3 regions of the Streptomyces sp. WMMB 714 genome follow, and region 2 is predicted to be linked to each of the others. Evidence: riboswitches for the same ligand, from Rfam matches in the RefSeq annotation. Region 2 holds a riboswitch; each other region holds the start of a gene.
The links. Region 2 has a riboswitch for thiamine pyrophosphate ahead of thiO (glycine oxidase ThiO). Riboswitches for the same ligand answer to the same signal wherever they lie in the genome.
Positions count from the first base shown of each region.

Region 1: linked by a shared signal. The riboswitch ahead of H181DRAFT_RS15425 (thiamine ABC transporter substrate-binding protein) and the one ahead of thiO (glycine oxidase ThiO) in region 2 are both predicted to bind thiamine pyrophosphate.
Region 3: linked by a shared signal. The riboswitch ahead of thiC (phosphomethylpyrimidine synthase ThiC) and the one ahead of thiO (glycine oxidase ThiO) in region 2 are both predicted to bind thiamine pyrophosphate.

Region 1 is NZ_FMHJ01000007.1:276,697-287,120, reverse strand. It holds gene H181DRAFT_RS15445 (hypothetical protein) at 1-1,169, shown strand, start outside; gene H181DRAFT_RS15440 (LOG family protein) at 1,286-2,395, shown strand; gene H181DRAFT_RS15435 (ABC transporter ATP-binding protein) at 2,434-3,462, opposite strand; gene H181DRAFT_RS15430 (ABC transporter permease) at 3,462-5,087, opposite strand; gene H181DRAFT_RS15425 (thiamine ABC transporter substrate-binding protein) at 5,189-6,265, opposite strand; TPP riboswitch at 6,261-6,381, opposite strand; gene rlmN (dual-specificity RNA methyltransferase RlmN) at 6,527-7,633, opposite strand; gene H181DRAFT_RS15415 (GNAT family N-acetyltransferase) at 7,845-8,312, shown strand; gene H181DRAFT_RS15410 (phosphatidate cytidylyltransferase) at 8,361-9,533, opposite strand; gene frr (ribosome recycling factor) at 9,586-10,143, opposite strand; gene pyrH (UMP kinase) at 10,303-10,424, opposite strand, start outside.
Region 2 is NZ_FMHJ01000005.1:141,823-152,246, reverse strand. It holds gene H181DRAFT_RS10825 (YhgE/Pip family protein) at 1-316, shown strand, start outside; gene H181DRAFT_RS10820 (TetR/AcrR family transcriptional regulator) at 345-1,049, shown strand; gene H181DRAFT_RS10815 (phytoene desaturase family protein) at 1,448-2,929, shown strand; gene H181DRAFT_RS29890 (hypothetical protein) at 3,121-4,476, opposite strand; gene metF (methylenetetrahydrofolate reductase [NAD(P)H]) at 4,517-5,434, opposite strand; gene thiE (thiamine phosphate synthase) at 5,647-6,333, opposite strand; gene H181DRAFT_RS10795 (Rv2175c family DNA-binding protein) at 6,578-6,943, opposite strand; gene H181DRAFT_RS10790 (NAD(P)/FAD-dependent oxidoreductase) at 7,012-8,196, opposite strand; TPP riboswitch at 8,387-8,497, shown strand; gene thiO (glycine oxidase ThiO) at 8,495-9,784, shown strand; gene thiS (sulfur carrier protein ThiS) at 9,799-10,029, shown strand; gene H181DRAFT_RS10775 (thiazole synthase) at 10,036-10,424, shown strand, end outside.
Region 3 is NZ_FMHJ01000004.1:57,444-67,867, reverse strand. It holds gene H181DRAFT_RS08040 (globin domain-containing protein) at 1-1,645, shown strand, start outside; partial or broken gene H181DRAFT_RS29830 (pyridoxamine 5'-phosphate oxidase family protein) at 2,065-2,625, shown strand; gene H181DRAFT_RS08030 (NUDIX domain-containing protein) at 3,571-4,095, opposite strand; gene H181DRAFT_RS08025 (peptidoglycan-binding protein) at 4,671-5,795, opposite strand; gene H181DRAFT_RS08020 (hypothetical protein) at 6,000-6,320, shown strand; gene thiC (phosphomethylpyrimidine synthase ThiC) at 6,458-8,308, opposite strand; TPP riboswitch at 8,301-8,444, opposite strand; gene H181DRAFT_RS08010 (YibE/F family protein) at 8,514-10,028, shown strand; gene H181DRAFT_RS08005 (DUF5326 family protein) at 9,988-10,212, opposite strand.

The DNA of each region.
Region 1 (10,424 bases), on a different contig from region 2:
ACGCCCTGGCCCACCCCCAGGACTCCGGCGCTTCCCTGGTACGGCTCGTCTGGTGCGCCGTGCCGCTCGCCGCGGCGGTGCAGTTCGCCGCGGCCGTTGCGCGTACGGAACCCGGTTCGCGGTCGCGGTCCGCCTTGGACGTCGCGGGAGTGGGACCCGCCCGTGTCCCCCTGCTCGCCGCGGCGTCGACCGCCCTGTCCGCGCTGCTGGGCAGTGGCATCGCGCTGGTCGTCTACCTGCATCTGCGGGGGCAGCTGGCCACCCTGCCGTTCGACGGTGCGGCTGTACGGCTCCTCGCAGCAGAACAGCCGCTGCCCGTGGCTGCGACTCTCGTACTGCTGGCTCTGCCGCCGGTGGCCGCCGGAGTGGGCGCTGCGCTGGCGACGCGTCCCCGAGTGGCACCGGCGGTCGCCGCAGCCACTGCGCCCGCCGGCACCGGAGGCGCGACGGTGTCCTCCGGGGTCATGGCGGCCGGAGGCGGCAGCGACGCGCTGGCACCGGCCGATGTGATCCCGCAGCGTGACGAACCGGCCTTCCGTACGACTCACGGCCCGCTGCCGGCAGCAGCGACGCTGCCGTGGGGCACGGCGCTGATCGCGGCGGGGCTGGCGATGGAGACCTACGCCAGCCGGTCCCCCAAGCCGCTGCCCCTGTCGAGCGTCCTCTCCAACAGTGTACCGGGTGTGCTGGGCGGCTGGTTGCTGACCGCTGTGGGGCTGATCCTCGCCGGGCCCGGCCTCACGCAGCTCTGCGGATGGCTCCTTTCGGTGGGCCGGCCAGGTGCCGTACGGCTGCTGTCAGGCCGTGTCCTGCAGCGCGAAGCGAGGCGGCTCGGCCGGCCCCTGGGCGTCCTGTGCGCTGTGGCCGCGGGTGCGCTGGCAGCGGGAGAACTGTACGCACGGGCCCCGGAGGACGGAGCGCGCCTCCTCGGCCCGCTCACCATTCTCGGTTCGGCGCTGGTGGTCTTCTGCGTGCTGGCCAGTGCGCTGACTGCCGCAGCCGAAACCCGCGCCTTCCGGTCCTCCGCCAACGCGGCCCTCGTCCGGCTCGGCGCGCCCCGTCGCGTACTGAGGGGAGCGGTCGCACTCCGCCTGTGCTTGCTGGCCGTCGTACTGGGCTCGCTCACCTACGCGGTCGCCCAACTCGCCGCGCTTCCTCTGACGTCGTGAGTGCCGCACAGTCGTGAGGACTGTGAAGCAGGACGGGACCGCCGGTGCGTACCGCGGTCCCGTTCCCATTCCGCCGTACTGATCCGCCTCGGATGCGGAGCGCCTACTCTGACGGGATGCTCGACCACGAGATAGAGAGCCTCGAAGAGTTCGACGACGTCGTCGAAGCCACCGGCTGCCTCAGCGGCTGGCGGGTGCAGTCAGTCGATCTGCGTGAACGTACGAAGGCGCTGCTCCACGCGGAGTCCGACGGTGCCGTCTTCCTCGGCTGCGCGATGTCCGCCGAAGCACTCGTCGGCGTGCAGGAGCGGGGAGGCCTCGTCTTTCCGCCCGTGCCTCAGTTGCCGTTCAACCCCTACCGGGGTCGGCTGTACTCCCCGGAGGAACTGTTCAGCGGGCTGGATGAGGGATATGAGCACACACCGGACGCCCGCTCGTACGCCTGGTTCCAGCGGACGAAGAACGACGGTGACGTCTTCTCCTCGATGCTCCGCGCCGTGCACGACGACGCGGTCTCCGACGCGCTGGACGAACACCTCGTGGGCGCACGGGTCGTCGGCGTCATGGGAGGCCACAAGCTGGCACGCGGCACCGACGCCTACGCGGGCGCAGCGCGCCTGGGCCGTGTCCTCGCGCGCGACGGCCTGACGGTCGCCACCGGCGGCGGCCCCGGCGCCATGGAGGCGGCGAACCTCGGCGCGTACGCAGCGGCCTTCGACGACGGCATGCTGGAGAAGTCGCTGGAGATGCTCTCGGCCGCGCCGTCCTTCGAGGAGTCCGTCGGCACATGGGCACGAGCGGCGTTCGCCGTGCGGGAAGGCTGGCCCGCGGGTGGCACATCGGTCGGCATCCCGACATGGTTCTACGGTCACGAACCGCCCAACGCGTTCGCCCAGCACATCGCGAAGTACTTCGTCAACGCGGTCCGTGAGGACGGGCTACTGGCACGGTCCAACGCGGGCGTGGTCTTCCTCCCGGGCGCGGCGGGCACCGTGCAGGAGATCTTCGACAACGCGACGCCCAACTACTACCAGTCGCGCGGTGCCCCGACGCCGATGGTTCTGGTGAACGAGGAGCACTGGGTCCGCACGCTGCCCTGCTGGCCGCTGCTGCAGTCGCTCGCGCACGGACGGCCGATGGCCTCGCGCATCGCCCTGGTCGACGACGTCGAGGACGTGCCGGCGGCGCTGGCCCGGCTGTCCGGCGGTTCCGCAGAGACGAGTTGACGCACGCGTACCCGGTTCCGGAGTTCCGGCGTTCCGGCTCAGGCGCTGATCCGGACGACTTCCTTTTCGTCGAAGGCGACGCCTATGGACGTCCCCGCCTCCGGTGCCTCCCTCAGCGCGCAGGACGCTTCGAGACGCGGGCCGTGGCGGGGCTGCAGCAGCAGCGTCACCGCTGCCGCATCGCCACCGCGGAAGGTTCGGGCTTCCACCGTGCAGGGCAGCCCGTCCTCCACGGAGGTCGTCCGCAGCCCTGTCGGCCGTACGAGCAGCTTGCACGGGCCCCCCGGGGTGCCTTCCGGCACAGGAATCTTTCCCCAGGGTGTCTCGGCTCTGTCCCCGTGCACCGTCGCGTCGACGATGTTGTCGAACCCGAGGAACCGGGCGACGAACTCCGAGGCAGGCTGCTGCCAGACCTCCAGGGGCGTTCCCGCCTGGGCGATGCACCCCTCGTTCATCACCACCACCCGGTCGGCCAGCACGAACGCCTCGCCCTGGTCGTGGGTGACTGCCAGAACCGTGCTGCCCAAGCGGTCGAAGAGCGCGCGCAGTTCGACGACCAGCCGTTCGCGCAGCACACGGTCGAGCTGGCCCAGCGGCTCGTCCAGCATCAGCAGATCAGGCTGGGGAGCCAGCGCGCGGGCGAGGGCGACGCGCTGCTGTTCACCACCGGACAGTGTGGCGACAGCGCGCTGTTGTGCACCGGGAAGTCCGACCATCTCCAGAAGTCCGGTGACGCGTTCCGCGGTCTCTGATCTTGCGGCGTGCCGCATCCGCAGACCGAACGCGACGTTGCCCTCTACGTCCCGCTGCGGGAACAGCTGATGGTCCTGGAACATCAGGCCGACCCCGCGCTTGTGCGGCGGAGATTGTGTCCGGTCCCGCCCCGCGAGCCATATCCGGCCCGTGTCGGGCTGCTGCAGGCCGGCCACGACGCGCAGCAGCGTGGACTTGCCGCTTCCGCTCGGTCCCAGCACGCACACCGTCTCGTGGTCGTCGACTTCCAGGTCCACGGCGTCCAGCGCTCGCACACCGCCGAAGCTGACGGTCACACCGTCCAGTCGCAGCATCAGAACTCTCCCGAACGGTCGGTGCGGATGCGCTCCAGCACCAGCAGGGTGCACATGCAGACCAGCATCAGAATGGTGCTCATGGCCATCGCCTGCCCGTAGTTGACCTCTCCCGCCCGGCCGAGGAAGCGGGCGACAGCGACCGGGAGCGTGGGGGCGTCCGGCCGGGCGATGAAGACCGTCGCGCCGAACTCGCCCAGCGAAACGGCGAAAGCGAAACCGGCAGCCACCAGTACGGCCCGTCGCACCAGGGGCAGATCGACCTCTCGCCACGCACGGAACGGTGAGGCTCCCAGTACGGCAGCTGCCTCACGCAGCCGCACGTCGACTGCTCGCAGCACCGGCAGCATCGTCCGCACGACGAAGGGGATCCCCACCAGGGACTGCGCCAGCGGAACGATGATCCAGGTCGCCCGCAGGTCCAGGGGCGGTTCGTCGAGAGCGATGAGGAAGCCGAATCCGACAGTGACAGCGGAGGTGCCCAGCGGCAGCATCAGCATGGAGTCGAATCCCCGCACCAGCCGCTCGGTGACTCGGCCTGCCCCGCGCACCGTCAGAGCGGCTGCCGCAAGACCGCCCACGGACAGGGCGATGAGGGTGGCGACAGCCGCATAGGCAAGAGAGTTGCCGATCGCGGCTGCGGGGGCGACCGTGAACGTGCCGCTGCCGGCTGCCGACCCGAGTGCGCGGAAATGCTGCAACCCGTAGCCGTGCGGGCCGTCGAGCGAACGCTCCACCAGGATGCCCAGGGGCACGAGAACCAGCAGCGCGACCACACCCAGCACCGCCACCAGCAGCGCCCACTGGCCGCCGCTCCGCGGACGTTGAGCAGTCTGCGCCGCGGGCACCATGCTCAGCGACGCGCGCCGCTTGCGTACGGTCCTTGCGTGAGCGGCGAGCAGCACGGACACGGCAGCGAACTGCACCAGTGTCAGCACCGCCGCGGTCGGCAGGTCCAGCAGAGCCGCTGTCTGCCTGTAGACCTCGACTTCCAGAGTCGCGAAGCGCGGCCCGCCCAGTACCTGGATCACGCCGAAGGAGGTGAAGGTGAAAAGGAAGACGATCAGTGCCGCCGCCGCGATCGACGGTGCCAGCGCTGGAAGGGTCACGCGCGCCCACGCGGCGAGGCGCCCCGCGCCCAGTACACGGGCAGCCTCTTCCTGCCGTGGATCAAGCTGCGACCACAGGCCGCCCACTGTCCGGACGACGACGGCATAGTTGATGAAGACGTGGGCCAGCAGGATCGCCCACACGCTGGTGTCCAGCCGGACGCCGAACCACTCGTCCAGTGCCCCACCACGCCCCAGAAGAGCGAGGAAAGCCGAACCGACCACCACTGTCGGCAGGACGAACGGAACCGTGACCACAGCGCGCAGCATTTGCTTGCCGGGAAAGTCGAACCGCGCGAAGACGTACGCCCCGGGCAGAGCGATGGCGAGCGTGCAGACAGTGGACGCAGCCGCCTGCCACACGGTGAACCACAGCACGTCCAGCACGTCGGGATCGGTCAGCACCTGTCTGACCCGGCCCAGATGCCACTGTCCGGACGTCCGCAGGCCCCGGCCGACGATCGCGGCCACGGGATAGGCGAACAGCACCCCGAAGAAGACGACCGGCACCACCATCAGACAGAGCGGCAGCGCCCTCCCCAGGCGACGCCGGGCTCTGTTGTCGGCCGCCCGCTCTGCCCCGGCAGTCGCGCTGTCCGGTCGGCCCTCGGACAGCTCTACTTCACGACGAGCGACGTCCACGCCTTGACCCACTGTTCGCGGTTTTCGGCGATCTCCGACGGGTCCATGGCCGCAGCGTCCTCGACCGAAACCCCGTACTTCGTGAACAGCTCCGGCAGGTCGGCGTCTTCACGGACGGGGTTGACGAACATCTGCAGCGGCAAGTCCTCCTGGAAGGTCTTGCTCAGCATGAAATCCAGCAGCGCCTTGCCGCCTTCAGGGTTCTTCGCCCCCTTCAGCAGTCCCGCGAACTCGGTCTGCTGGAAACACGTCTGTTCGGCTATCCCCGTGGGTGCCTGGGCAGGCAACGGCTTCTTGCCGAGGACCTCGACGGGCGGGCTGGAGGCGTAGGAGACGACGAGAGGCCTGTCGCCCTTGCCCTTTCCTCCGTTCGATCCGCTGAAGCGGTCGTTGTACGCCTGCTCCCAGCCGTCGACGACCTCGACGCCGTTGGCCTTCAGCTTCTTCCAGTAGTCCTTCCAGCCTTTCCCGTACTCGTCGACGGTGGCGAGCAGGAAGCCCAGCCCCGGCGAGGAGGTTGCGGCGTTGGAAGTGACCAGCAGGTTCTTGTACTCCGGCTCGGCGAGATCGGCCAGGCTCTCGGGTGGGTCCAGCTTGCGCTTCTCGAAGTAGCTGCGGTCGTAGTTGACGCAGATCTCGCCGGAGTCGACGGGAGTGACCCGGTGCCGACCGCGGTCGAGCTGCAGTTCGCGGGGGACCTTCTCGAGCCCTTCGGCCTCGTAGGGGTTGAAGACGCCCTCGCCGAGCGGCCGGGAGAGCAGGGTGTTGTCGACCCCGAAGAAGACGTCTCCCTGCGGGTTGCCCTTGTTGAGCACCGTCTGGTTGACGGCGGAACCGGCGTCCCCGCCTCTCAGGACCTTCACCCGGTAACCGCTCCGAGAGGTGAACTTCTTCAGCACCGACTTCGAAACCGCGAAGGAGTCGTGCGTGACGAGGGTGACCGTCTTGCTGTCCTCACCACCCGAGTCGGTACTGCTGCATGCGGTCGAAAGCCCCAGGAGGGCGATCACGGCGGTGACGGCGGCAGTTGGGCGCAGGGCGTGCTTGCTCATCGGCTCATCGACTTCCTACCCGGCATGACCCGGGCGAGGTTCGAGGGTCTGCGGCCGCCCGTCTTCGTACGAGCGTCCGCACTCTCAGCGCTGTGTGCGCTCCCCTGTCGGCTGTTGTTGATCCGAGCCCGGCCACAGATTGATGTGCCTGCGACAAGACTCCAGCTTGAAGGCTATCAGCCTGATGCTTACCGGACGCCGGTGCTGGTGACGGTCACCGTCCCAGCAGGCTCGCTGCCGGAGGGACGCGCAGTCGCGTACCTAGCGCTCCGTGGCGGCCAACTGCCCGCACGCACCGTCGATTTCCTGCCCGCGAGTGTCCCGGACAGTCACCGGCACGCCATGCGTCTCCAACGCACGCACGAACGCGGCCTCGTCCTCTGGACGGGACGCCGTCCACTTGGACCCCGGCGTGGGGTTGAGCGGGATGAGATTGACGTGGACGGGCTTGCCCTTGAGCAGCCGACCCAGCAGGTCGGCGCGCCACGCCTGATCGTTGATGTCCTTGATCAGCGCGTACTCGATGGACACCCGGCGAGCCGACCTGGCCGCGTACTCCCAGGCGGCGTCCAGCACCTCCCGGACCTTCCACCTGGTGTTGACGGGCACGAGGGTGTCGCGCAGCTCATCGTCCGGCGCGTGCAGCGAGACGGCGAGACGGCACTTGAAGCCCTCGTCGGCGAAGCGCAGCATCGCTGGGACCAGGCCGACCGTCGAGACGGTGATGCCGCGCTGGGACAGTGCGAGGCCGTCGGGCTCCGGATCGGTCAGCCGCCGGATCGCTCCGACCACGCGCTTGTAGTTGGCCAAGGGCTCGCCCATGCCCATGAAGACGATGTTGGAAAGCCGCGCGGGGCCGCCCGGGACCTCGCCGTCACGCAGAGCCCGTACGCCGTCCACGATCTGGTGCACGATCTCGGCCGTGGACAGGTTGCGGTCCAGCCCCGCCTGCCCGGTCGCACAGAACGGGCAGTTCATGCCACAGCCCGCCTGCGAGCTGATGCACATGGTGACCCGGTCCGGATAGCGCATGAGCACCGACTCGACGAGCGTCCCGTCGCGCAGCTTCCAGAGGGTCTTGCGCGTGGTGTCGTCGTCGCAGCTGATGTGGCGGACGACCTGCATCAGCTCGGGAAGGAGCTCAGTGGACAGCTTCTCGCGAGCCGCGGCGGGAATGTCCGTCCACTCGGAGGGGTCGTGGGCCAGCCGCGAGAAGTAGTGCTGCGAAAGTTGCTTCGCACGGAAGGGCTTCTCGCCCAGCTCGGCGACCGCCGCGCGACGCTCCTCCGGAGCGAGATCGGCGAGATGCCGCGGCGGCCTGGTGGTTCCGCGGGGGGCGACGAAAGTGAGTTCTCCGGGCTTCGGCATAGCCGTATCAGTGTCGCAGACGGGTGACGGTGCCCCTGGCCACAGCGGGGTGCGGACGGTCACCATCGGGCATGATCTGTCAGCGTCGGCCAGAGAAAAACGGCAGGCGAGCCGTCGTCGAAGTCTGGTGAGGTGGCCGAGTGGCGCCCGGGAGTCGCCGCCGACCCTGCGGCTCGCGGCGCCGCTGATCGAACTCAAGACGGGAGTGCCCATGCTCATCAGATCGGCCGAGGCACACGAGGCTGAGCTTCTGACCGGACTGGCGCTCCGCTCGAAGGCGTACTGGGGTTACGACGACGCCTTCGTGGCCGCGTGCAGGGAAGAACTGGCCGTCCGCCCCGACGAGGTGGCAGAGCGGCGCATGATCGTAGCTGAGCACGATGGCGTCGTAGTCGGTTTCGCATCCCTCGACGGGGAACCTCCGAAGGGCGCCGTGGGCATGATGTTCGTCGACCCGGAGTTCATCGGGCGAGGCGTCGGCCGTCTGCTTCTGGAGCGGATTCTCGCCACCGCGCGACAGGCCGGATTCCCGCGTCTGACCATCGACGCGGATCCGAACGCCGAGGCCTTCTACCTTGCGATGGGCGCAGTGCGGGTGGGGACGGCACCGTCGGGTTCGATTCCCGGACGGGTACTGCCCCTGCTGGAGCTCGCTGTCGACGAGCCGGCCGCCACGTGAGCGAACGACCACGCCAACCGCGACGGGACGCGGGAGCGGTCGCGAACGTCAGCCGTTGCCCACGAAGATCACGAAGAGCAGCCAGACGACAGGCGCCGTCGGCAACAGCGAGTCCAGACGGTCCATGATGCCGCCGTGCCCCGGCAGCAGAGTCCCCATGTCCTTGATCCCGAGGTCACGCTTGATCATGGACTCGCCGAGATCACCCAGCGTGGCGCTGACAGCTACCACCAGCCCCAACAGGAGGCCCTGCCACCAACTGCCGTCCTCGATCAGGAACTGCATGCACAGCGCACCCGCAGCCATGGCGAAGGCGATCGCTCCGCCCAGCCCTTCGCGCGTCTTGCCGGGGCTGATGCTGGGGGCGAGTTTGTGCGTACCGAACCGCCATCCCACGGCGTACGCCCCCGTGTCGCTGACGACCGTCAGCAGCAGGAACGTCAGTACGCGCCACGGCCCGTCCTCTGCGGCGAGCATCAGCGCGACGAAGGTAGCGAGGAAGGGCACGTAAAAGGTCGCGAAGACGGCTGCCGTCACGTCCCGCAGATACTCGTGCGGCGACTCCGTCATGCGCCAGACGAGGACGGCGAGGGAGGTGAGGGCCATGGCGATCCATGCGCCCTCCGGGCCCCGTACGTAGCCCGCGATGACCATCGCGGCGCCGCCCACCGCGAGAGGCACCAGAGGAGCCCGGATCTCCTTGCGCTCGGTGAGCCGTGAGGTCAGCTCCCACAGTCCGACGACGACGGCGACGACGATGACGCCGAGGAACACCGGCTTGTAGAAGAACAGCGAGACGAGGATGACGGCGCCCAGGCTGACGCCGACCCCTATGGCGGCGCGCAGGTCGCGGCCGGCGCGCTTCTTGCCCCCCATCGGGGCGGGGCCCGGGTCGGAGGACTCCGAGGCGGGGCGCTGTCCGTACGGATCACTTCTGTCGCCGCCGGCACCGGAGGACGACGCGGACCCGCCGGCTCCGCCAGAGCCGTGGGGGCCGCCTGAGCCGGATCTGCCACGGCCGTGGCCGCTGCCGTGACCACCCGGGTCGGAGACGATGGGCATGGGCCGAGTCTGCGACACACCACCGCTCTCGTGCGCGGAAGCGCTACCCGTGCCGTGCGGAAAGGCTCCTCCCGCAAGACCGCCCGGGACGCTTCCCTGACCGGGTGATCCCCGGAAACCTGCGCGGGGCGGCGGGGCTCCCCAGGATGAGTCGTTCACAGATTGCAGCCTCAGACCTCGGACGGATCACGGACACACCGACGGGTGACGTTCAGACCTCGAGCAGCTCGGCTTCCTTGTGCTTGAGCAGCTCGTCCACCTGGGTCACGTACTTGGCGGTGGTGTCGTCGAGTTCCTTCTCCGCACGGCGGCCTTCGTCCTCACCGACGTCGCCGTCCTTGATGGCCTTGTCGATGGACTCCTTGGCCTTGCGCCGGACGCTGCGGATCGAGATCTTCGCGTCCTCGCCCTTGTTCTTGGCGACCTTGATGTACTCCTTGCGGCGTTCCTCGGTCAGCTCGGGGAACGTCACCCGGATGATATTGCCGTCGTTCGACGGGTTGACGCCCAGGTCGGAGTCCCGGATCGCCTGCTCGATGTTGCGCAGGGAGCTCTTGTCGAACGGTGTGACCACCGCCATCCGCGGCTCTGGCACCGAGAACGACGCGAGCTGGTTGATCGGGGTCATGGTCCCGTAGTACTCGGCCACGATCTTGTTGAACATCGCCGGGTGGGCCCGGCCGGTGCGGATCGCCGCGAAGTCCTCCTTGGCGACCACGACCGCCTTCTCCATCTTCTCCTCGGCCTCGAGGAGGGTCTCTTCGATCACCACGTGCTCCTGATTCGGTGAATGAGCTCTGCGGATAAGCCCTGTGTCCTGCACGGTGTCCGACCGGCAGGCGGTTGTCCATCCCCGTACAGGACCGTTGCTACGGCGCCGAGTTGCCGAAGACGCCGAGTATGCAACGCGGTCCGCGGGGGACGAACGTCAGCCCCTCGTACCCTGGTTGCTCACCAGGGTGCCGATCTTCTCACCCTTCACGGCCCTCGCGATATTGCCCTCGGCGAGAAGCTCGAAGACGAGGATCGGCAGTTTGTTGTCACGGCAGA
Region 2 (10,424 bases):
GATCAACGCCCGCTTCGGGCCGGCCGGGCGCATCCTCGTCCTCGCCATGCTGATGCTGCAGCTGACGTCGGCCGGCGGAACGTATCCGATACAGACCAGCCCCGGGTTCTTCAACGCAGTTCACCCCTACCTTCCGATGAGCTACGTCGTCGACGGACTGCGTCACCTCGTCACGGGCGGCGATCCGTGGCCGGTCTGGCGAGCCTGCCTGGTGCTGCTGGCCTTCACCGTGAGCGCGCTCGTACTGACCGCGTGGACGGCGCGGAGCAAGCAGGTGTGGACGCTGGACCGGCTGCACCCGGAGATCGCCCTGTGAGCCGCACCGCGCGAGGAGGACCGGACCGATGACGAGCAGCACCCCGGACGGCGGGCCGGGGACGGGCGGCTCCCGCAACGCGCAGGGCGGGAGCGCGCAGGGCGGGAGCGGCGGGGCGCGCGTCCGCCGCAACCGCGGCTCGACGCGCCAGAAGCTGTTCGGCGCGGCGGTCACGCTCATCGCCGAACAGGGCTTCTCCGCCACGACGGTGGAGGAGATCGCCGACCGGGCAGGCGTCGCCAAGGGCACCGTCTACTACAACTTCGCCAGCAAGAACGAACTCTTCGAGGAACTGCTGCGGTACGGCGTGGAGTTGCTCACCGCCGATCTGCGCGAGGCCGCCGGGTCGACCGCGCGGGCCGGGGGCGGGCGGGTCGACGCGCTCGATGCCATGGTGCGTGCCGGGCTGGCCTTCATCGACCGCTACCCCGCCTTCACGCAGTTGTACGTGGCCGAGCTGTGGCGGACGAACAGGGCGTGGAACTCGACGCTGGCGGTGGTGCGTCAGGAGGCCGTCGCCGTGGTGGAGGAGCAGCTGCGGGGCGGAGTCGAGGAAGGCGAACTGAGCGGCGAGATCGACATCGCGCTCACCGCGTCCGCCCTCGTCGGCATGGTGCTCGTGGCGGCACTGGACTGGAAGGCGTTCCAGCCGGAACGCTCCCTCGACGACGTGCACGCGGCACTGTCTCTGCTGCTGCAGGGACGGGTCGGAGGGTGTGCGCGGCCCCGGTAGCCGAGGCGGTGCCCGCAGTGGCTGCGAGCGTCCCGCCCGGCGACCCGGTTCGAGGGGCCGCGCACGGTCTTCCCCCACTCCCCCGTTTCCCCGTTCCCCCGCGGGCCCCCGTGACCCGCGTTCCCCCGGCAAGGGGTGCTGCCCCGTTCCGCCACCCCGTGTCGGCGGTGCCGGGGCAACTCCCCTTGCTGTGCGCATCACTCTGCCCTCCCGGTACGGCGCCGCCCATCCGCTCGGATACTCAACTGCTCCACTAGGTAGCGCTACTCAGCAGTCCGTGCTCCCGCCCGGGCGGAGAACACCAGAGACGTCCGCACGGCCCGGTCGCCGCGGGCCGCGAACACCCGGCGGGACACCGCCCGAACCGCGCTCGGGGCGCCCGGCTAAAGTCCCTCGTCATGGCACGTATCGCGGTGATCGGCGCCGGCCTGGGCGCACTTGCGGCGTCCGCACGGCTCGCCGTCGCGGGACACGAGGTGACGGTCTACGAGCGCACCGGCACGTACGGCGGCGGGGTGCGCAGCTACGAACGGGACGGATTCCGCTTCGACACCGGCCCCGGGCTGCTGCACCTGCCCGCCGTCTACCGCGACCTGTTCGTCAAGACCGGACGCGAACCGCTGGAGGAGCGCGTCGGCCTCGTACAGCTCGACCCCGCCGTGCGGCACGTCTTCCCGGACGGCACCGCGGTGTCGCTGCCGCACGCCTCCCGGGCGGGCACCGTCCGGGCGCTGGACGCGGCGCTGGGCCCGGGGGCCGGCGCGCGCTGGGCGGACCTGCTCGGCCGGGCCCGTGAGGTCTGGGAAGCCACCAGGCGGCCCCTCCTGGAGGAGCCGCTCAGCGCCGTCGGACCGCGGACGCACGCCTCCGCCGGGGACCACGACCCGTATCCCGCGCTGCGCGGCAAGGGCCTGCTGCGCCGGCGCGCTCCCACCCTCGCGGAGGTCGCCGGCGACGAACTGCGCGACCCCCGGCTGAGCGCCATGCTGAACAGCTGCGCCGACGCCTACGGCCTCGACCCGCGCACCGCGCCTGCGAGCGCGACGGTGCTGCCCTACATCGAGCACACCTTCGGAAGCTGGTACGTACGCGGCGGGATACGCGCGCTCGCTCAGGCGTTGTACGAGCGCTGCGTCGAGCGCGGGGTGGGCTTCAGATTCGACACGGAGGTGTCGGCCGTACGGGAGGAGGGCGGACGGGTGACGGGGCTGAGCCTGGCCGCGTCGCCCGACGTCGACGCGGACGCCGTGGTCGCCGGCTGCTGGTGGCCGCCGGACCGGACCGGCGCGCCTGCCGGGGCGGCCGGAGCGGCCCTGCCCGCCGTCCCCGCCCGTGCACGCCTCACGGTGCTTCTCGCTCTGCACGGCGGACGTCCCCCGGAAACCGTGCACCGCACCGTCGTCCACCGGGCGGACGCCCCGGGGCAGCCCCTCACCGTGCTGCGGCCCGACGACGCCTCCCTCACACCGGACGCCGCGCACGAGACGGCCGTGCTGTCGGTCTCGGTCGGCCCGGAGGGCGTCCCCGGGCAGGCGGAGGCGGAGCGGCTGGCCGGAGAGTTGATCGTCGCGGCCGACGCGGCAGGGCTCGGGCTGGGACCGCGGACGCTCTGGCGCGAGGTCCGCACGCCCCATGACGTCGAGGCGGAGACGGGAGCCCCCGCCGGGCTCGTCCCCGCCCCCGCCCTCGCCGGATCCCCGGGCGGCCGACGAGGCGGGCGCGGCACGGAACGCCGACCGCCCAACAGGACGGCGACGAAGGGCTTCTACAGGGCCGGCGGCTGGGCGCACCCGGGCGGTGGGCTCGCTCACGCGGGCATGTCCGGCGCGCTCGTCGCGGGGCTGATCGTGGAGGGCGACGACTGGCGCGGCTCGCACTGACGGCTCCCGCGGCGCACTGCGACCGCGGCCGGGACGCCCAACGGTGCGGCCGTCGGCCCGTGCGGGACGAGCCCCGCTCGCACCGGACGCGTGGCCGCTCTCAGCCGCGGCTCTCACCGCGAAAGCCTCCTGCCCGGTCATGCGGACCGGCAGGAGGCTTCCGGGCGTAGCCGGCGCGGCGCGCGCGGCGCTCAGTAGTAGTAGCCGTTGCCCCCGGTGCCGTACCCGTTCGGGTCGTACGGGTAGGACTGCTGCGGCTCCGGCTCCATCTGCTCGTTGGGGTCCCGCTGCTGGGGCACCCACACGCCGCCCCCGCCGGTGGGCGCCTGTGGGAAGTACGACTGCTCGGTGTACGTGGCGCCGCCGCCGTAGGAGAGGCCGTAGCCGTCCGTCGCGAAGCCGTCCGAGCCGTACCCGTACGGCGACTGCTGGGGCGGCTGCTGGGCGCTGTAGTCCTGCTGCTCGGGGCCGGGGTACCCGTAGCCGTCGAACTGGACGCCGGAGTACCCGCCGTTGGCGTCGTAGCCGTAGTACGGGTCCGCGTAGGCGGCGTACTGCTGCTGGGGGACGTCCTGGCCCTGGCCCGGGTACATGCCCGGCTGCTCGGGGCTGGGGTATCCGTAGCCGCCGAGGGTGAACTCGCCCGTCTCGTCCGGCATGGGGCCGGGCTGGTAGACGGGGACGGGCTCCTCCCCGCCGAGCTGCTGGCCGTAGCCGTTGACCGCCTGGAACTGGCCCGTGTCGTAGGAGACGGTCTCGTAGCCCTGGCGCTCGTAGCCGTTCGTGGCGAAGGTGTCGGCCGCGGGGAAGCCCTGGGTCTCGAAGCCGTTCGCCCCGGCGGCGCCGTCGTAGCCGTTGGCCTGGAAGCCGCTGGTGTCGAAGCCGTTCGCCTCGTACCCGTTCGCCTCGAAGCCGTTCGCCTGGTACCCGTTCCCGTTGATCTGGCCGTTCCCGTCGTAGCGGTTCGAGCCGTAGTCGTCCCCGCCGAAGCCGCTCATGCTCATGGCGGCGGTGCTCTCGAGGGAGTCGCTGTCGTACCGGTTGGCGCGCAGTCCTCCGGTCGTCTCCATCGGACCGGCGTCGTACCGGCTCATGCTCAGCGCGCCGGTGTTCTCCATGCTGTCCGCGCCGTAGGCGCCCATGCCCATGCCCATGCCGCTGGGCTGGAAGGCGTCGGAACCCGGGCCGGGGAGGGCGGCCTGCTCCGGCCCGCCCAGTTCGTTCAGCGGCGGGGCGGCGGCCAGCTCGGGGCCGTCCTCTTCGTCGTCACGGCGGCGGAAGTTCGTCCCCGGCAGACCGTTGAGCGCCCAGCCTGCCGCGAAGCCGCGCCGGTAGGAGAGGGTGACGAAGGTCTGGCCGGTGGCGAAGGCGGCGATGCCCACCCCGATCACGATCACCGAGGGGATCAGCGCCCCCGCCACCACGCCGAGAAAGCCGGTGAAGGCGAGCACGCGCCAGCGGAGTCGCGCCTTGTACTGCAGCAGGACCTCGCCCAGTAGCCACAGCGCGACGATACCGAACGCGATGTAGAGGACTGTCCAGCCCATGTAAGCCCCCTCTTCTCACTGCTTCGGCCGGCTGCTCCGACTAGGACCGTTCGTGGAGACCAAGATTCTGATGGATTTCCAGGGTTGCCGTGGAGTTGTTGAGCGTAATGAAGTGAAGTCCGGGGACATCCTCGGCCAACAGCCTCGCACACAACTCCGTCGCGCACTCGATTCCGACCGAGCGTACCGCCGCGGGGTCGTCCTCGACCGAACGGAGCCGCTCCGCCATCTCCGTCGGGATGGTCGCGTTGCTCAGCTCAGCGAACCGCTCGATCTGCTTCACGTTGGTGACCGGCATGATCTCCGGGATGATCGGAGTCTCGCAACCGGCCGCGACCGCGCTGTCGCGCAGCCGAAGGTAGTCCTCCGCGCGGAAGAACATCTGCGTGATCGCGTAATCGGCCCCCGCGCGGCACTTGTTGACGAAGTGTCGCACGTCGGTGTCCCAGTCGTCAGACCGCGGGTGCATCTCGGGGAAGGCGGCGACGCCGACGCAGAAGTCGCCGGACTCCTTGATCAGCTCCACCAGCTCGGACGCGTAGGTGAGCCCCTCCGGGTGCTTGACCCAGTCCCCCATCGGGTCCCCGGGAGGGTCGCCCCGCACGGCGAGCACGTTGCGGATGCCCGCGTCCGCGTACTGGCCGATGACGTTGCGCAGTTCCGACCGCGAGTGGTTGACGGCGGTGAGGTGGGCGACGGGGGTGAGTGTGGTCTCGGTGGCGATCCGCTCGGTGTTGCGGACGGTGCCCTCGCGGGAGGAACCGCCCGCGCCGTAGGTCACGGAGACGAAGGTCGGCGAGACCGCCTCGATCCGGCGCAGCGCGTTCCACAGCGAGCGTTCGCCCTTCTCCGTCTTGGGGGCGAAGAACTCGAACGAGTAGGAGCACTGTCCGGTCGCGAGCAGGTCACGCACCGTGGTCGTACGGTCTGTCCTGGTAGCTGAGATACCGATGGCCATGCTTGAAGGCTATCGGCCTTGGCTAGAGGGCAACCCGCCGTCGCCTGCCGTAATCGCCTGTTCCGTCCTGCTCGGCGCCCACATGTCCGCGGAGCGGAACGTACGGGGGCGGGGCGGCTCGACTCCGACCGGGGAGCGGAGAAGCCGCAGCTCACCACCCGGACGCCGGCGTCCCGTCCCGCTGAGGCCCGGACGGGCGGCGCCCGTCGCCCCTATTCGCCGGACGGTCGCCGGCCGTCCGCTTCGACCCGTTCGCGCAGCCGCACGGACAGCGCCGCGGCAGCGGCCTCCGGGTCCTCGGCGCCCGTGAGGACCCGGACGACGACGACCCGCCTGGCGCCCGCATCGAGTACCTCGTCGAGGTTGGAAGCGTCGATGCCCCCGATCGCGAACCAGGGCCGCGCCGGTGCGAGGGAGGCCGTGTACCGCACGAGCGGCAGCCCGGGGGCGGGACGGCCCGGTTTGGTGGGCGTCGGCCAGCACGGGCCGGTGCAGAAGTAGTCCACGCCCGGTTCCTTGACCGCCGCGTCGACCTCGGACTCGGCGTGGGTGGAGCGGCCGATCAGCACGTCGTCGCCGACGAGGGCCCGTGCCGCCGGTACCGGGAGGTCCCCCTGGCCGAGGTGGAGCACTGCCGCGCCGGCGGCGTGTGCCACGTCCGCGCGGTCGTTGACGGCGAGCAGCTTGCCGTGGCGGCGGCAGGCGTCCGCGAAGACCTCCAGGTGCTCCAGCTCCTCCGCTGCCTCCAGCGACTTGTCCCGCAGCTGCACGATATCGACGCCGCCCCGCAGGACCGCGTCGAGGAACTGCGGGAGGTCGTCCTGCTCCTTGCGGGCGTCGGTGCACAGGTACAGCCGCGCGTCGGCGAGCTGCTGGCGTATGTCGGCGTCGGTGCTCATGGCGTACCCCTGGGGCGTACGGGCCGGACGGATCACCGGCCCGTACGCCCGTGGATCGGTTGACGGACGGACGGAGGGAGAGAGGACGGGTGCGGCCGCGGGGCCGCGGGACGTACCGCAGCGCATGGGCACTGCCGTGCGCCGCGCTGTGTCGCGCTACGCGGGCCCGGGGCGGTGGCGGGACCGCGGCCTGCCGGGGCGCCCGCTGCCCGGGCGCCCGGTCACACGGCCGTCCGGCGGCGGTTCACACGGCGAGGGCCTGGGCGCGGCGCTTCACCTCGGTCCCGCGGTTCTCACGGAGGGCCTGCGCCGGGGTGCCGGGCAGGCTCTCGTCCTCCGTGAACAGCCACTCCAGCATCTCCTCGTCGCTGAAGCCGTCGTCCTTGAGGAGGGTGATCGTGCCGACGAGGCCCTTCACGATGCGGCCCGCGCCGATGAAGTCGGCGGGGACCTGGAGGGTTCTCCCCTCTCCTCGGCGGACGGCGATCAGCTGGCCTTCCTTGACGAGCTGCCGGGCGCGGGTCACCGGTACGTCCAGCTTCTCCGCGACGTCCGGGAGGGTGAGCCAGGCGGGGACGAGAGCATCGGTTTTCGCATCAATCTCGGTCACGCCTTCCAGCGTGCCATCCCGGTGTGACAGTCACTACTGTGCGGCGGCCACTGCGCGGGCTTCTTCGTCTACTTGACGGCTTTCTTCAGCGGCGTTTCCGCGTCGGCCAGCACGTTTTCGTCGACCTTCAGCCCGCGTTCCATGATCTTTCTGCCCTGGGCGAGGTCGCGCGGGCGGCCCACTGCCAGCAGTGCGGTGAGAGATCCCTCACGCAGCCAGCAGACCGACCAGGCGGCCTCCGTCGGGTCGCCGCGGTAGACGGTCTCGTCCTCCGCCGCATGGTGTCCGGCGTACTGCACGAACCTGCCGAACTGCTCCGACCAGAAGTAGGGGACGGGGTCGTAGACGGACCGCTCCGCCGCACTGTCCGCGAAGCGTTCGGCCGTGATGTTCTCCGCAACCACGCGCGGCCCCTGCAGGGCGTTGTCCCAGTGGTGCACGAGCAACCGCTCGCCGTAGCGGGCGGAGGGGAAGGACGCGCAGTCGCCGACCGCGTAGACGTGCGGGGCGGAGGTCCGCAGCCACTCGTCCGCCCGGACAGCGCCGCGCTCGTCCAGTTCGACGGCGGAGTCGGTGAGCCAGCCGGTGGCGGGCCGTGAGCCGATGCCGACCAGCACGGCGTCGGCGTTCAGCCGCGTACCGTCGGCGAGCTGCACGGCACCGGGTTCGACTGCCCGCACGGCGACGCCTGTGCGCAGCTCCGCACCGCTCTGCGCGTACCAGTCGCGCATGTGCGACGCGACCTCCGCGGGCAGTGCGCCGGGCAGCGGCTGCCCTGCGGCTTCCACGACGGTGACGGCGCAGCCGGCTTCCCGTGCGGCGGTGGCGAACTCGGCGCCGATCCAGCCGGCTCCCACGACCAGGACGGTGCCCCGTGCGGCAAGCACGGGCCGGAGCCGGGCGGCGTCGTCCAGGGTGCGCAGCAGATGAACGCCCTCGACGCCATCGCTGCCGGGCAGTGTGCGCGGTGCGGCGCCGGTGGCGATGACGAGCTGGTCGTAGGGCACCTCGCCGGAGCCCGTCTCCACCAGCTGCTCGGACGTGCGCAGGCCGGTCACACCGCGCCCGAGTTCCAGTTCGACGTCGAGCGCGCCGAAGTCGATGCCGAAGGACGAGCCCTCCGCCTTGCCCAGCAGCACCGCCTTGGACAACGGCGGCCTGTCGTACGGCGGATGCGACTCGTCGCCGATCAGCCTGATCGCGCCGGGCCATCCACGCTCGCGCAGTTGGACGGCCGTCTGCGCTCCCGCCATTCCCGCACCGACGATGACGACCCGCTGGCTGCTCCGACTGTCGCTCACACGGCCAACTCTATTCCGCTGCGCGCACCCGGAGAGACGGCCACCGGGCGTCTGTCCGCACGGGGCAGCCCACAGTTGCGGGACGGCGCAGTACGCTGGCGGAGGTGCCTCCTGCGCGACGAGCAGGAGGCGGCCGAACAGAGACGACATACGCGGGAGTCCGGCGCACCGGGCTGAGAGGGAGGCGGGCGGCCTCCGACCGTACGAACCTGATCCGGGTCATTCCGGCGAAGGGAGACACAGCGTTTCCATGCGCCCCAGCAGCACACCGCAGACCGCCGGTTCCCCGCGTGACTCCGGCGCCGTCGCACGCCCAGAGGCCCGATCCACTGTCCGTGGCGAGGCGCACCCTGGTGGACGTCCCGACGTGGTGGTCGCCGGCGGCGGTCTCATCGGACTCGTCACCGCCTGGCGAGCGGCTCAGCGCGGCCTGGCGGTCGCTGTCGTGGACCCCGCACCGGGCGGCGGCGCCGCGCGTGTGGCGGCGGGCATGCTCGCCGCGGTCACCGAGCTGCATTACGGCGAGGAGGCGCTGCTCGGCCTCAATCTCGCCTCGGCCGCGCGCTATCCGGACTTCACCGCGGAACTCGAGGAGGCGAGCGGGGAGGAGACCGGGTACCGCGCCTGCGGCACCCTGGCCGCCGCCTTCGACGCCGACGACCGCGCCGCCCTGCGGGAACTGCACGCGCTGCAGCAGCGGTGCGGGCTGGAGTCGCAGTGGCTCTCCGGCAGGGAGTGCCGCCGGCTGGAGCCGATGCTCGCTCCGTCGGTGCGGGGCGGGCTGCGCGTGGACGGCGACCACCAGGTGGACCCGCGGCGGCTGGCTGCCGCGCTGCTGACAGCGTGCGAGCGGTCGGGGGTGCGCTTCGTCCGCGCGTCCGCCGCGCACCTGTCCGTCGAGCGCGACCGGGCGACCGGCGTGGTGCTGGAGGACGGCACTGTGGTGCGGGCCGCGCAGACAGTGCTCTCGCTCGGTTCGTACGCGGCGCGGCTGGAGGGGATGCCGCCGGACGTCGTTCCGCCGGTGCGGCCCGTCAAGGGGCAGGTGGTGCGGCTGCGCATGCCGCCGTCCGGTCACGGCCCGTTCCTCTCGCGCACCGTTCGCGCTGTCGTACGCGGCGGCCACGTCTACCTGGTGCCCCGCGCCACCGGCGAGCTGGTGATCGGTGCGACGAGCGAGGAGATGGGCTGGGACACGACCGTCACGGCGGGCGGCGTGTACGAGCTGCTGCGCGACGCCCACGAGCTCGTCCCCGGCCTGACCGAGCTGCCGCTGGAGGAGACCTGTGCCGGGCTGCGGCCCGCGTCGCCCGACAACGCGCCGCTGCTGGGGCCCACCGCACTGCCGGGCCTCCATCTGGCGGCCGGCCACTACCGCAACGGCGTCCTGCTCACGCCGGTCACGGGCGACGCCATGGGCGAGTTGCTCGCCACGGGCGAACTTCCCGAGCTGGTACGGCCGTTCAGTCCCACGAGGTTCACCCGGGAGCAACCGGACCACACACCGGGTTCCGTGCCCGCGCCCACCAGCAGCACGTGACAGGAGCTACCACCATGACGACCTCCGCGTCCCCCTCGGCGACCGTGACCGTGTCGGTGAACGGCGCGTCCCGCGACGTCGCCCGCGGTTGCACCCTCGGCGAGCTGGTCGCCTCGTTCACGGCGGCGCCCTCCGGAGTCGCCGCCGCCGTGAACGAGGCCGTCGTGCCGCGAGGAGAGTGGCCCGTCCGGGAGCTCGTACAGGGCGACCGCGTAGAAGTACTGACAGCCGTCCAGGGAGGCTGACCCGCCATGACAGACACCGCTTCCTTCACCCAGGCCGCGCCGGCCGCCCCCGCGCCCGCCGCACCCCCCGCCGGGGACCCGCTCGTCATAGGCGGCCGCTCGTTCACCTCCCGGCTGATCATGGGGACGGGCGGCGCGCCCAGCCTCGACGTGATGGAGCAGTCCCTGCTGGCGTCGGGCACCGAGCTGACGACGGTCGCGATGCGCCGCCTCGACCCGGGGGTCCAGGGCTCCGTCCTGTCCGTCCTGCAGAGGCACGGCATCCAGGTGCTGCCGAACACCGCGGGCTGCTACACGGCCGGGGACGCGGTCCTCACGGCCCGGCTCGCCCGTGAGGCGCTCGGCACCGACTGGGTCAAGCTCGAAGTGATCGCCGACGAGCGCACCCTGCTGCC
Region 3 (10,424 bases), on a different contig from region 2:
GACCGCTGAACAAGGGACCACCTGGCACCAGGAGGAAGAGACGCGGGGGACGCGCCCCCGGGACAGTGCGGAAAGCAGCGCGGCGGGGCGGGCCACCGAAGCATGGGCCTCCCGGGATCAGGCCGGGCGCGAGCAGGCAGGACGGGAACAGGCCCCACGCGAGCAGGCCCCACGCGAACCTGGCCGTCAGCCCCTGAGCCCGGTCGGTCCGGTCGCCGCGAACGCCGGTCCCGGCGCGCTGCGCACCCGGCTCGCCGAGGCGCCCGGGCAGCCGGGAGCCACCGACGGCGGGGGTCTCGACGAGTTCGACGCCTTCGGCGGAAGCGGAAGGGACCGTCCGGCACCCGCGATCGACGTGCCCGCGATCGACGTGCCCACGCTCGACGTCCCGACCGTCGACGACGGCCTGGAACCGGCCCGCCGGCACCCCGACCCCGGAGCGCACCACGGGCCCGCGCCGGAGAGCCCGTCCTCCCCGGCGGCCGCGCCGGACGCCGACCCCGTCGAGTCACGCGACGCGATGCTCATCCGCCGCACCATGCAAGAGGTGGAACCCGTAGCCGACGCGGCGACCGCGTACTTCTACGCCCTGCTGTTCGTCGAGCACCCCGAGCTGCGCGAGCTCTTCCCGGCCTCCATGGACACCCAGCGCGACCGGCTCTTCCGCGCGCTGCTGACCGCCGTGCGCCTCGCCGAGGACCCCGACGTCCTCACCCGCTACCTCTCCGGACTGGGCCGCGGGCACCGCAAGTACGGCACCCGCCCCGAGCACTACCCGGCGGTGGGCGAGTGCCTGCTGGGCGCGCTCGCCCAGTACGCGCCCGGCACCTGGAGCCAGGAGACCGAGGACGCCTGGGTCCGCGCGTACACGCTGATCTCGCAGGTCATGATCGACGCCGCGGCCGAGGACGAGATGCGCGCCCCGGCGTGGTGGAACGCGCAGGTCGTCTCGCACGAGCTGCGCACCTCCGACATCGCGGTGATCACCCTGCGCCCCGACCAGCCGTACCCGTTCCTCGCGGGCCAGTTCACGAGCGTCGAGACGCCCTGGTGGCCGAGGGTCTGGCGGCACTACTCGTTCGCCTCCTCGCCCCGCTCGGACGGCCTGCTCACCTTCCACGTGAAGGCCGTACCGACAGGATGGGTCTCCAACGCGCTCGTCCACCGCGCCCGTCCCGGCGACGTGCTGCGGCTCGGCCCTCCCGCGGGCGGCATGACCGTGGACCACTCCACGGACGACGGTCTGCTGTGTCTCGGCGGCGGCACGGGGATCGCCCCCATCAGGGCGATGGTGGAGGATGTCGTGCAGCAGGGCCGCAGACGGCCCGTCGAGGTCTTCTACGGAGCGCGCAGCGATCACGACCTCTACGACCTGGAGACGATGCTGCGCCTGGAGGAGCGGCACGACTGGCTGTCGGTGCGGCCGGTGGTCGTCAACGGGCCGGGGGCGGGCCGTGCGCACGTCCTGTCCGGTCAACTGCCGGACGCCGTCAGGCAGTACGGCCCCTGGAACTCCTACGTCGGCTACCTGTCGGGCCCGCCCGGCATGATCCGCAGCGGCCTGGACGCCCTCGTCGAGGCGGGTGTGCCGGCCCACCGGATACGGCACGACGCGGTGGCGGAGCTGAACGTCGGGAGCGAGTAGCGGCGTCAGAAGGCAGTGTCCGGAGCACGGCACGCGGGACGTGCGCACACACCGCGCCCGCGGCAGCCAGAACCGCATAGGGCAGGCACGACAGCGACAGCAGGACAGCACGGCGGACTCCGTGCGCAGCAGAGCAGTTGGCAGAGGAAGGGGAAGGGGTCAGCGGCGTGGCAGAGGCTGATGGGGCACATCCTCGGGATGGCCAGAACGCGCGTGCGCAGCACGAGCACGAGAAGTCGGAAGCGCACTGGTTCGAGCGCCGTGACCGCCACGACCGAACGGCCTCCGGAAGCGGCCCGCGCGAGGAGGACGGCGCGGGAGCCCGGCTGAACGGGGACGGTGCGGTCCGCGAGGAACCCGGGCTCTTCGGCGGGCCGTCGCGCCCCGGCAGCGACGGTGAACGCGTGCTGCAGCGCCGGATGGGCACCACCGACCGGGCGGAGCGCTTCTACGACGAGCAGGTGCTGGACCGTCTCAACGAGCGGATGCGCGAGTTCGTGCAGCGCCAGGAGATGTTCTTCCTCGCCACGTCGGACCGCCACGGCGAGTGCGACAGCAGCTTCCGTGCCGGACCGCCCGGATTCCTCCACGTGCTGGACGAACGCACCCTGGTGTACCCGGAGTACCGGGGCAACGGCGTGCACGCCAGCCTCGGGAACATCGAGGAGAACCCGCACCTCGGCATCATGCTGATCGACTTCACCCGCGCCAGGATCGGGCTGCACGTCAACGGCCGCGCCAGCGTGCTCAGCGACGCGGAGATCCGCATGTCGCACCCGGAGCTGCCCGAGGACCCGGTGCCCGGGCGCAAGGCGCAGCTGTGGGTGCGGGTGGAGGTCGAAGAGGCCTACATCCACTGCGCGAAGCACATCCCCCAGCTGCAGCGCGCACCGAAGCGCACGGCCCGCGAGTGGGGGACGGACGACTACAAGCGCAAGGGCGGGGACTTCTTCGGCGCCGCACGCGACGCGCGCGAGCGCGGGGCCGCACACGCAACCTCACGCCAGGGCGCCGGAGCGCGCGAGCGCGTCCCGGCGGCGCGGACCGCGCAGGGGTACGCGGCGTCACGCGGGCAGCAGCAGACGCAGACGCCGCCGTCCCCGTACGACGAACTGCCGGGCTACGGGCGGGAAGAGGCGTACGAGTCCCGGAGCCACGGGGCGCAGGCCCACGAGTCCGGGGCCCGCGAGTCCCACGCGCCGGTGTACGGGGCCGGGTCGTCGGCCGCGGAGCCGGCGGGGGCGGGAAGCGCGTCGCCCGAGGCGGGAAGCGTGCCCGAGCCCGTGTCCCTGGCCGACACCACGGGCACCACGAGTGCTACGGACACCACGGGGACGGCGGCGGCGGACCCCGTCGTGCCCGATGCCGGGACCGGCGCGGCTGCCGTGACCGGTTCCGCATCAGGGAACGCCTCCGACAGCACGGCATCCGCCACGGGGACCGGGACGACGAGCAGCTCGTCCGGTACCGGCCTGCTCGGGAGCGACCGCGAATCGGCCTGGCAGCTTCCCGAGATGCCGCCGCCGCCACGGCTGCTGAACGCGCCCCCGGCCCAGCGCGGCGCCGGTTCCCAGCAGGGCGCCTCGGCGTACCCGGGGAGCTCGGACTGGCCTTCGTCGCTCTCCGCAGGTTTCGCGGCGACCTCGTCCCCGGCGCAGGGCGCGCCGACTGCCGCAGACGGGGCGTCCGGAGCGATCGCCGCACGAGGGGCGGCAGCAGGGGTACGCGGTGCCGATCCGCACGCCTGGCGGCAGGAGGCGGAGGCGGCGCTGGCCGAGGCGCAGCGACGCGGTGCGGTGAGTGGACAGGGCACGTTCCAGGGCTGGTTCGGCTGAGGGCCTGACCCGGCCGGAGGGCCCGCCCCCGGCGGAGGAGCCCCGCGGACTGCGGTCTGACGGCCGGACTGCCCGTCGGCCGTGGGCCGTTCACCCCAGATCGGGTGCCAGAAGCGCCAGGACGCCCTCGATGTTCCGCTCCAGGTAGGAGCGGAGCGCCGGCGGCACGACGTCGACGGAGGTCACGCCTTCGCGGGTGAACGGCACCCGCACGATGTCGTACTCGCCGCTCGGCTCGTCCACTTCGGGCCCGTGCCGGCGGGAGAGGTCCATGGACACCAGCCGGCAGACGAAGAAGTGCTGCACCTTCACGCCGCTCTCGCCGCTCTCCGTGGTGTGGGGCACCGTGTCGACGAAGGCGGGCACCACGTCGGTGACCTTGCCGCCGAGTTCCTCGTCCACCTCGCGGTGCAGCGCCTCGACGACGGTGCGGTCGACCCCCGGTTCGACGCCGCCGCCCGGCGTGATCCAGTACGGCTCCAGCCCGGGCTTGGTGCGTTTGATGAGGACGAGGTGCGGAGCGGCCGGAGCAGGGCCGCCGGCGGAACCGGTGCCGCCGCAGTCGAGCAGGACCGCGCGGGCGGTGCGTTTGACCACGTGACGTTCATGGGCCATGGATGAGGTCTGGCCCGCGGTGGGACGCGTCAAACTCCTCCGCCGGGACGCCCGTCGTACGCCGCGGCCCGCGCGGCGGCGCAGGACCGGCCCCGCCGCGGATGCGGAACGTCGGCCAAAATCTCCTCAGAGCTATATCGATAATGTCGCGACAGTCACTGGACATCGACGCAGAGTCAACTAACCTGGTTTTGAACGGTTCTTCGCGCGTTGAACCGTGGAACCGGGCGGTTCGAGGCATGAGGGGGGAGCCTCGAACCGCCTGTTGCGTGCGGGGCGCGGGTGCCTCGGCGTATGCCTGATGCGGGGCGCAGCGCGCAACCGGCCGTCCGGAGACTTGCGGCAGTGGTCACATGCGTGGCTCCCGTTCAAGAGCCCGTCCCCTGACCGTGGTTGACGCGTCGAAGGCGTACCGCCCCGCTTCCCGGCCACCGCGAGCGCGTCGCCCGAAGGCGTCCACGTGAGTGCGGTGACGCGGTCGGTGCGTCCGTCCAGGGTCCGCACGTGCCGGCTGTGAACCCGGCCGCCCTCCGGTCCGCCCTCCTCCGGGGTCGCCTCCGGGCCGCCCTGCGGCCCTACTTCTCCGGTGTCTTCTCGAACTTGTCGCACTGCCAGTCGCGGAAGTCGCGGTGCTTTTTCCACATGCGGTGCGCGGCCTTGATGTTCCATTCCGGGTCCAGGGCCTTTCGCGGTGTGCCGCCCATCTGCTCGACGCGGGCCTCGTAAAGCTGGAAAACCCCCCAGTTCCGGGTTCCGTTGTTGTTGGAGAGGATGTACAGCGGGTCCAGATTCGACTGGCAGCGGGCTATTGCCACCGCGCGGTCCGGTGCTTCTTCGAATACTTCGCGAATTCGCTTCTCGACGCGCTCCTCGGACCAGCTTCTGAGGTGCGTCCTTTCTTCGTAGAGTGCCCGTTTCGTCGTGTCGTCCACGACTCCGTTCGGCGTTATTCCGGCAAGGACCTGGAATGCGATGACGCGTCTCAGCGTCTCGGGCCCGAACGAGTCGTCCACGGCCAGTTCACCGCCCGCCCGCTTGAGCAGGAGCTGGACCTCCCGTACGCACTTGTCGTTCTGGCGGCCGAGGTTTATCGGCCCGTCGCAGGTGTCCGCGAAGAGCGGGCGGGAGCGCTCGTCCCGTCCGCCGTCGCTCGCGAGGCCGATTCCGACGGCGACCGCGGACACGAGGGTCACGGCGGCCGCCGCGATCAGCGGACGCCGGAACCGGCGCGAGGCAGGGGCATCCGCGGACGGTTCGGACGCGGACGGGGGGCCGGCAACTAAGGCGGCCGGCTGTTCCGCCACCGCCTCCGCCACCGCCTCCGTTGCCGCCTTCTCCGCTGTCTCCGTCTCCGCTGTCTCCGCCGGGGCCGCCGCCGTCACAGCCGCTGCCGTCGTCGCGGGCCTCCGCCCCCCGGGCTTCTTCTCCCCGATCCGCTTCTCGGCCGTCTTCGCCTCGGCCCATCTCGCCGCCCACTCCTGCCTGTCGCCGCCCAGGGCCGCGGCGATGTCCACCGCGTTGACCTGCTTGACGAGCACTTCCTGCTCGATCAGCCGATGAGCGGTGTCGTGGCTGCAGTGCGCGTCGTTGCCGATCTTGCGGAATGAGGGATTCCCGGCGCCGGCCCGCAGCGCCCGGATGTCACGGAAGAAGGCCGCCCGGACCTCGTGCGCGTCCGGTTCGTCATTGTCGTCGACCATCTGCACCCACTTGAACGGAATTGGCCTCTGCGAATCGGAACCTCGCCTGCCACGGGCCGGAACCGGTGTCCGAGGATATCCGAAGTTCTCCGAAAGCGTCCGGACTCCTGGCCTTCCGGTATCCGCGGCTGAGACGGTCCTCTGGCACGGGCACCAGACTTCATCGAATTCCTGGCCGTGGGTCCAGGGGAAAAGGAGTGCATTGTGAAGAGGATTTTCAAGCGGCTCGCCGTCTCCACCGCAGCCGTCGGGGTACTGGCATCGGGAATGGTCGTCGCCGGCACATCGGAGGCCGTGGCCGCGGCGCCCTGCGGACTGAGCTACACGGTGGGCGACGTGCCGGGCGGGCCCCTGAAGGTCGTCTACTACGACATCCGCAACTGCCACAACAAGGCGGTGAAGCGCAAGTTGGATCTCGCGGGTACCACTGACGAGGACTGCCTCACCATTCCCGCCGGACAGACGGTTTCCAGGGAGCGCATCATCGCGGGCTGGGCGGGCGTGCGGGGCATCAAGCCCTGCTGAAGCCCGTCCGACAGCCCCTGGGAATCGAACTGTCGGCGTCGCGCCCGGAGTTCAGAGCGCTGCCGTGACCGTCCTCCCGCAGAACCGGCCGCCCCGTTCGTTCGAGACGGGGCGGCCGGCCTTCCACCCGGGTTCCGTCAGCGCTCGGTCAGGGGCAGATAGACGCGGTTGCCGCCCTCCGCGAACTCACGGGACTTGGCGAGCATGCCTGCCTCGATCTCCTCCTGCCCGAGAGGACCTTCCTCACCGCCGCCGGGGCCGAACCGCTCGTTGATGTCGCGGCTGATCTTCATCGAGCAGAACTTCGGCCCGCACATCGAGCAGAAGTGGGCGACCTTCGCCCCCTCCGCGGGCAGCGTCTCGTCGTGGAACGACCGGGCGGTCTCCGGATCGAGGGCCAGATTGAACTGGTCCTCCCAGCGGAACTCGAAACGCGCGTCGGAGAGAGCGTCGTCCCAGTCCTGGGCGCCGGGGTGGCCCTTTGCGACGTCCGCCGCGTGGGCCGCGATCTTGTACGTGATCACGCCGGTCTTCACGTCGTCCCGGTCGGGCAGACCCAGATGCTCCTTGGGCGTGACGTAGCAGAGCATCGCGGTGCCCCACCAGCCGATCATGGCGGCGCCGATGCCGCTGGTGATGTGGTCGTAGCCAGGGGCCACGTCCGTGGTGAGCGGGCCGAGGGTGTAGAACGGCGCCTCGTCGCAGACCTCTTGCTGGCGGTCGATGTTCTCCTTGATCTTGTGCATGGGCACGTGGCCCGGGCCCTCGACCATGGTCTGCACGTCGTGCCGCCTGGCGATGCGGGTGAGCTCTCCCAGCGTCTCCAACTCGGCCATCTGCGCGGCGTCGTTGGCGTCGGCGACGCAGCCGGGTCGCAGCCCGTCACCGAGGGAGAAGGTGACGTCGTAGGAGCGCAGGATCTCGCACAGCTCGGAGAAGTGCGTGTAGAGGAAGCTCTCCTCGTGGTGCGCCAGGCACCACGCGGCCAGGATCGACCCGCCCCGCGAGACGATCCCGGTCCTGCGGCGTGCCGTCAGCGGGACGTAGCGCAGCAGCACCCCGGCGTGCACCGTCATGTAGTCGACGCCCTGTTCGCACTGCTCGACGACGGTGTCCCTGTAGACGTCCCATGTCAGCTCCTCCGCCTTGCCGTTCACCTTCTCCAGCGCCTGGTAGAGCGGCACCGTGCCGATGGGGACGGGGGAGTTGCGCAGCACCCACTCGCGGGTGGTGTGGATGTTGCGGCCGGTGGACAGATCCATGACCGTGTCGGCGCCCCACCGGGTCGCCCACGTCATCTTCTCCACCTCCTCCTCGATGGAGGAGGTGACGGCCGAGTTGCCGATGTTGGCGTTGACCTTCACGAGGAAGTTCCTGCCGATGACCATCGGCTCGGTCTCCGGATGGTTGACGTTGGCGGGCAGGACGGCACGGCCCGCGGCGATCTCGTCGCGTACGAACTCGGGCGTGCGCTTCTCGCGGATCGCCGCGTACTCCATCTCCGGCGTGACCAGGCCGCGCTTGGCGTAGGCGAGTTGGGAGACGGCCTCCCGGTGGCCGCCGGACCGTGCCCGGCGGGGCCTGCGGGCGCGGCCGGGGAAGACGGCGTCGAGTCCGTCGAGCCCGGCAGATTCGCCTCCGCCGCCGACGCGGCCGCGCGGGACGGCGCCTCCCCGTGGAGTGGTGTGCCTGATTCCGTCGTCCTCGGGCCGCAGTTCACGGCCCGCGTACTCTTCCGTGTCGTCTCGTTCGATGATCCAGTTCTGGCGCAGCGGGGGAAGGCCGCGGCGCACGTCGGTTTCGATGGCGGGATCGGTGTACGGCCCGGACGTGTCGTAGAGCGTGACGTCCTTGCCGTCGGTGAGGTGCACGCGGCGGACCGGGACCCGCAGGTCGGGGCGCGAACCGCTCAAGTAGCCCTTGTGCCAGCCGAGCCCGGTGGGCCCGGACGCGGCGGACGAAGGCGTGTGTGCATCCTGCATGGTCATGCGACCAACTCCCTACGCCGGCATTACCCGGTAACAGGTTCGGCGGTCGGCGCAGCCTTCTCCGTTTCCGCGCGAACGGCTGTACGGAAGTCAGCGCCCTCTCAGCCCCGTGCTCGGAGCTCCCGCGATGTGCAAAGGCGTACTCACGCTAGTGCTATGGCAACAGGACTGACCAGAGCGCCTCCGGTATTGCGATGATCGGGGCGTGACACCGACACCTCCGTTCCGTCCCGGCAGCCCCGCCGGAAACACGGGACACGATGCTGAAGGCCCGGACCGCGGCCCCGCCCGCGCCGGCCTCCGCGACCGCTCCTCCGCGGATGCTCCCGCCCCCGCCCCCGCGAGCGGCCACGCCCACAGCCACGGCCACTCTCACGGCCACGGGCCCCCTGCCCCCGTCTCCCGCCACCTGCGGAAAGTCATCGCGGCGGTGCTCATCCCCTTCGCCGTCGCCGTCGCCGCCGGCCTCGTCTCGCTCTGGCCCGGCGGGGTCCCCGGCCACGACGAGGACACGGGCCTCGGCTTCGACCGGCCCACCCTCGCGGCACGCGTCACGGCGGTGAAGGTCGTCGACTGCAAGGACGTGAACGTCCGGCCGCCCACCGGCCAGCCCGGTCAGCCGCCCGGTGAGTCCGGCGCGCAGGGGCGGGCCGGGAAGGGCGACGCCTGCCGCAAGGCGACCGTCGAGGTCGCCGAAGGCAAGGACAAGGGGGACACCTTCACCGAGGTCGTGCCGCCCGACGCCACCCGCACCTACTCGGCCGGGCAGGACGTGGTGGTGGCGTACGCGGCGAACGCCCCTCGCGAGCTGCGCTACAGCGTCGTCGACGTCGACCGGGACGTCCCGGTCGTGCTGCTGGCGGGCGTGTTCGCGCTCTTCGTCGTACTCGTCGGAAGGATGCGCGGCATGCTCGCGCTGGCCGGTCTGGCCGTGAGCTTCGCAGTGCTGTCGTTCTTCATCCTGCCCGCGATACTGCAGGGTTCGAATCCGCTGGTGGTGGCGGTCGTCGGAGGCAGCGCGATCATGCTGACGACGCTGTACCTCTGCCACGGGTTCTCCGCGCGTACCTCCGTGGCCGTGGTCGGGACGCTGATATCGCTGCTGCTCATCGGCGTGCTCGGCTCGCTCTTCATCGACTGGGCACGGCTCACGGGCAACACCGACGACCAGACCGGCCTCGTCCACGGTCTCTTCCCCGGCATCGGCATCCAGGGTCTGCTGCTCGCGGGCGTACTGATCGGCTCGCTGGGCGTGCTCGACGACGTGACGGTGACGCAGACGTCAGCCGTGTGGGAGCTGAAGCAGGCCGATCCGGGGGCGGGCTGGCGGAAGCTGTACGGCGCGGCCATGCGCATCGGCCGCGATCACATCGCCTCCGTCGTCAACACGCTGGTGCTGGCGTACGCGGGTGCCGCACTGCCGCTGATGCTGCTGTTCTCCATCGCGCACAGCAGCGTCTCCACGGTGGCGACGAGCGAGGTCGTGGCGGAGGAGATCGTCCGCACCCTCGTCGGCTCGATCGGCCTCGTCGCGTCCGTCCCGGTCACGACGCTGCTGGCGGCGCTCGTGGTGTCCGCGGACCGCCGGGGCACCGTCCCGGCAGCGGCCGGGGCGGCGGGCGGCGCCTCCCCGGCGCCCGCGGCCGCTCACGCGGGGCGCGAGGGTGCGCCCGCTCCCGTCACCAGTCGTCGCGGCGGGAGGAGGAGGAAGCCGAAGTGAAGTGCCGCACGACGTAGATGAGGCCGCCGACCAGAGCGGCGAAGATCAGCAGCTTGAAGAGGAGCCCGACGAGGAATCCGACGACGCTGAGGATCAGGCCGCCGAAGACAGCGACGGCGATCAGCGGGATCGCGACCCACTTGACCCACCACGGCAGGCTTCTCATGATCCCCTTGGCGTCCATTGAACCGCTCCCGATGGCCGGCCGGCCCGTGTGCGGACCGGTGAAGTGCGAACTCCGCGGCAGGTCCTGCCGCCTTCCGACTCCGATGCTAGGACTCGCCGGTCCGCGGCGGGAGGGCCGGAGCCCCCGGTCCTCCCCTGAACCGCCCCCTACGCCGACCCTGAGCCCGGCCCGTCCGGCCGCCTCCTGAGAGCTGACACCGCCCGGGCCCG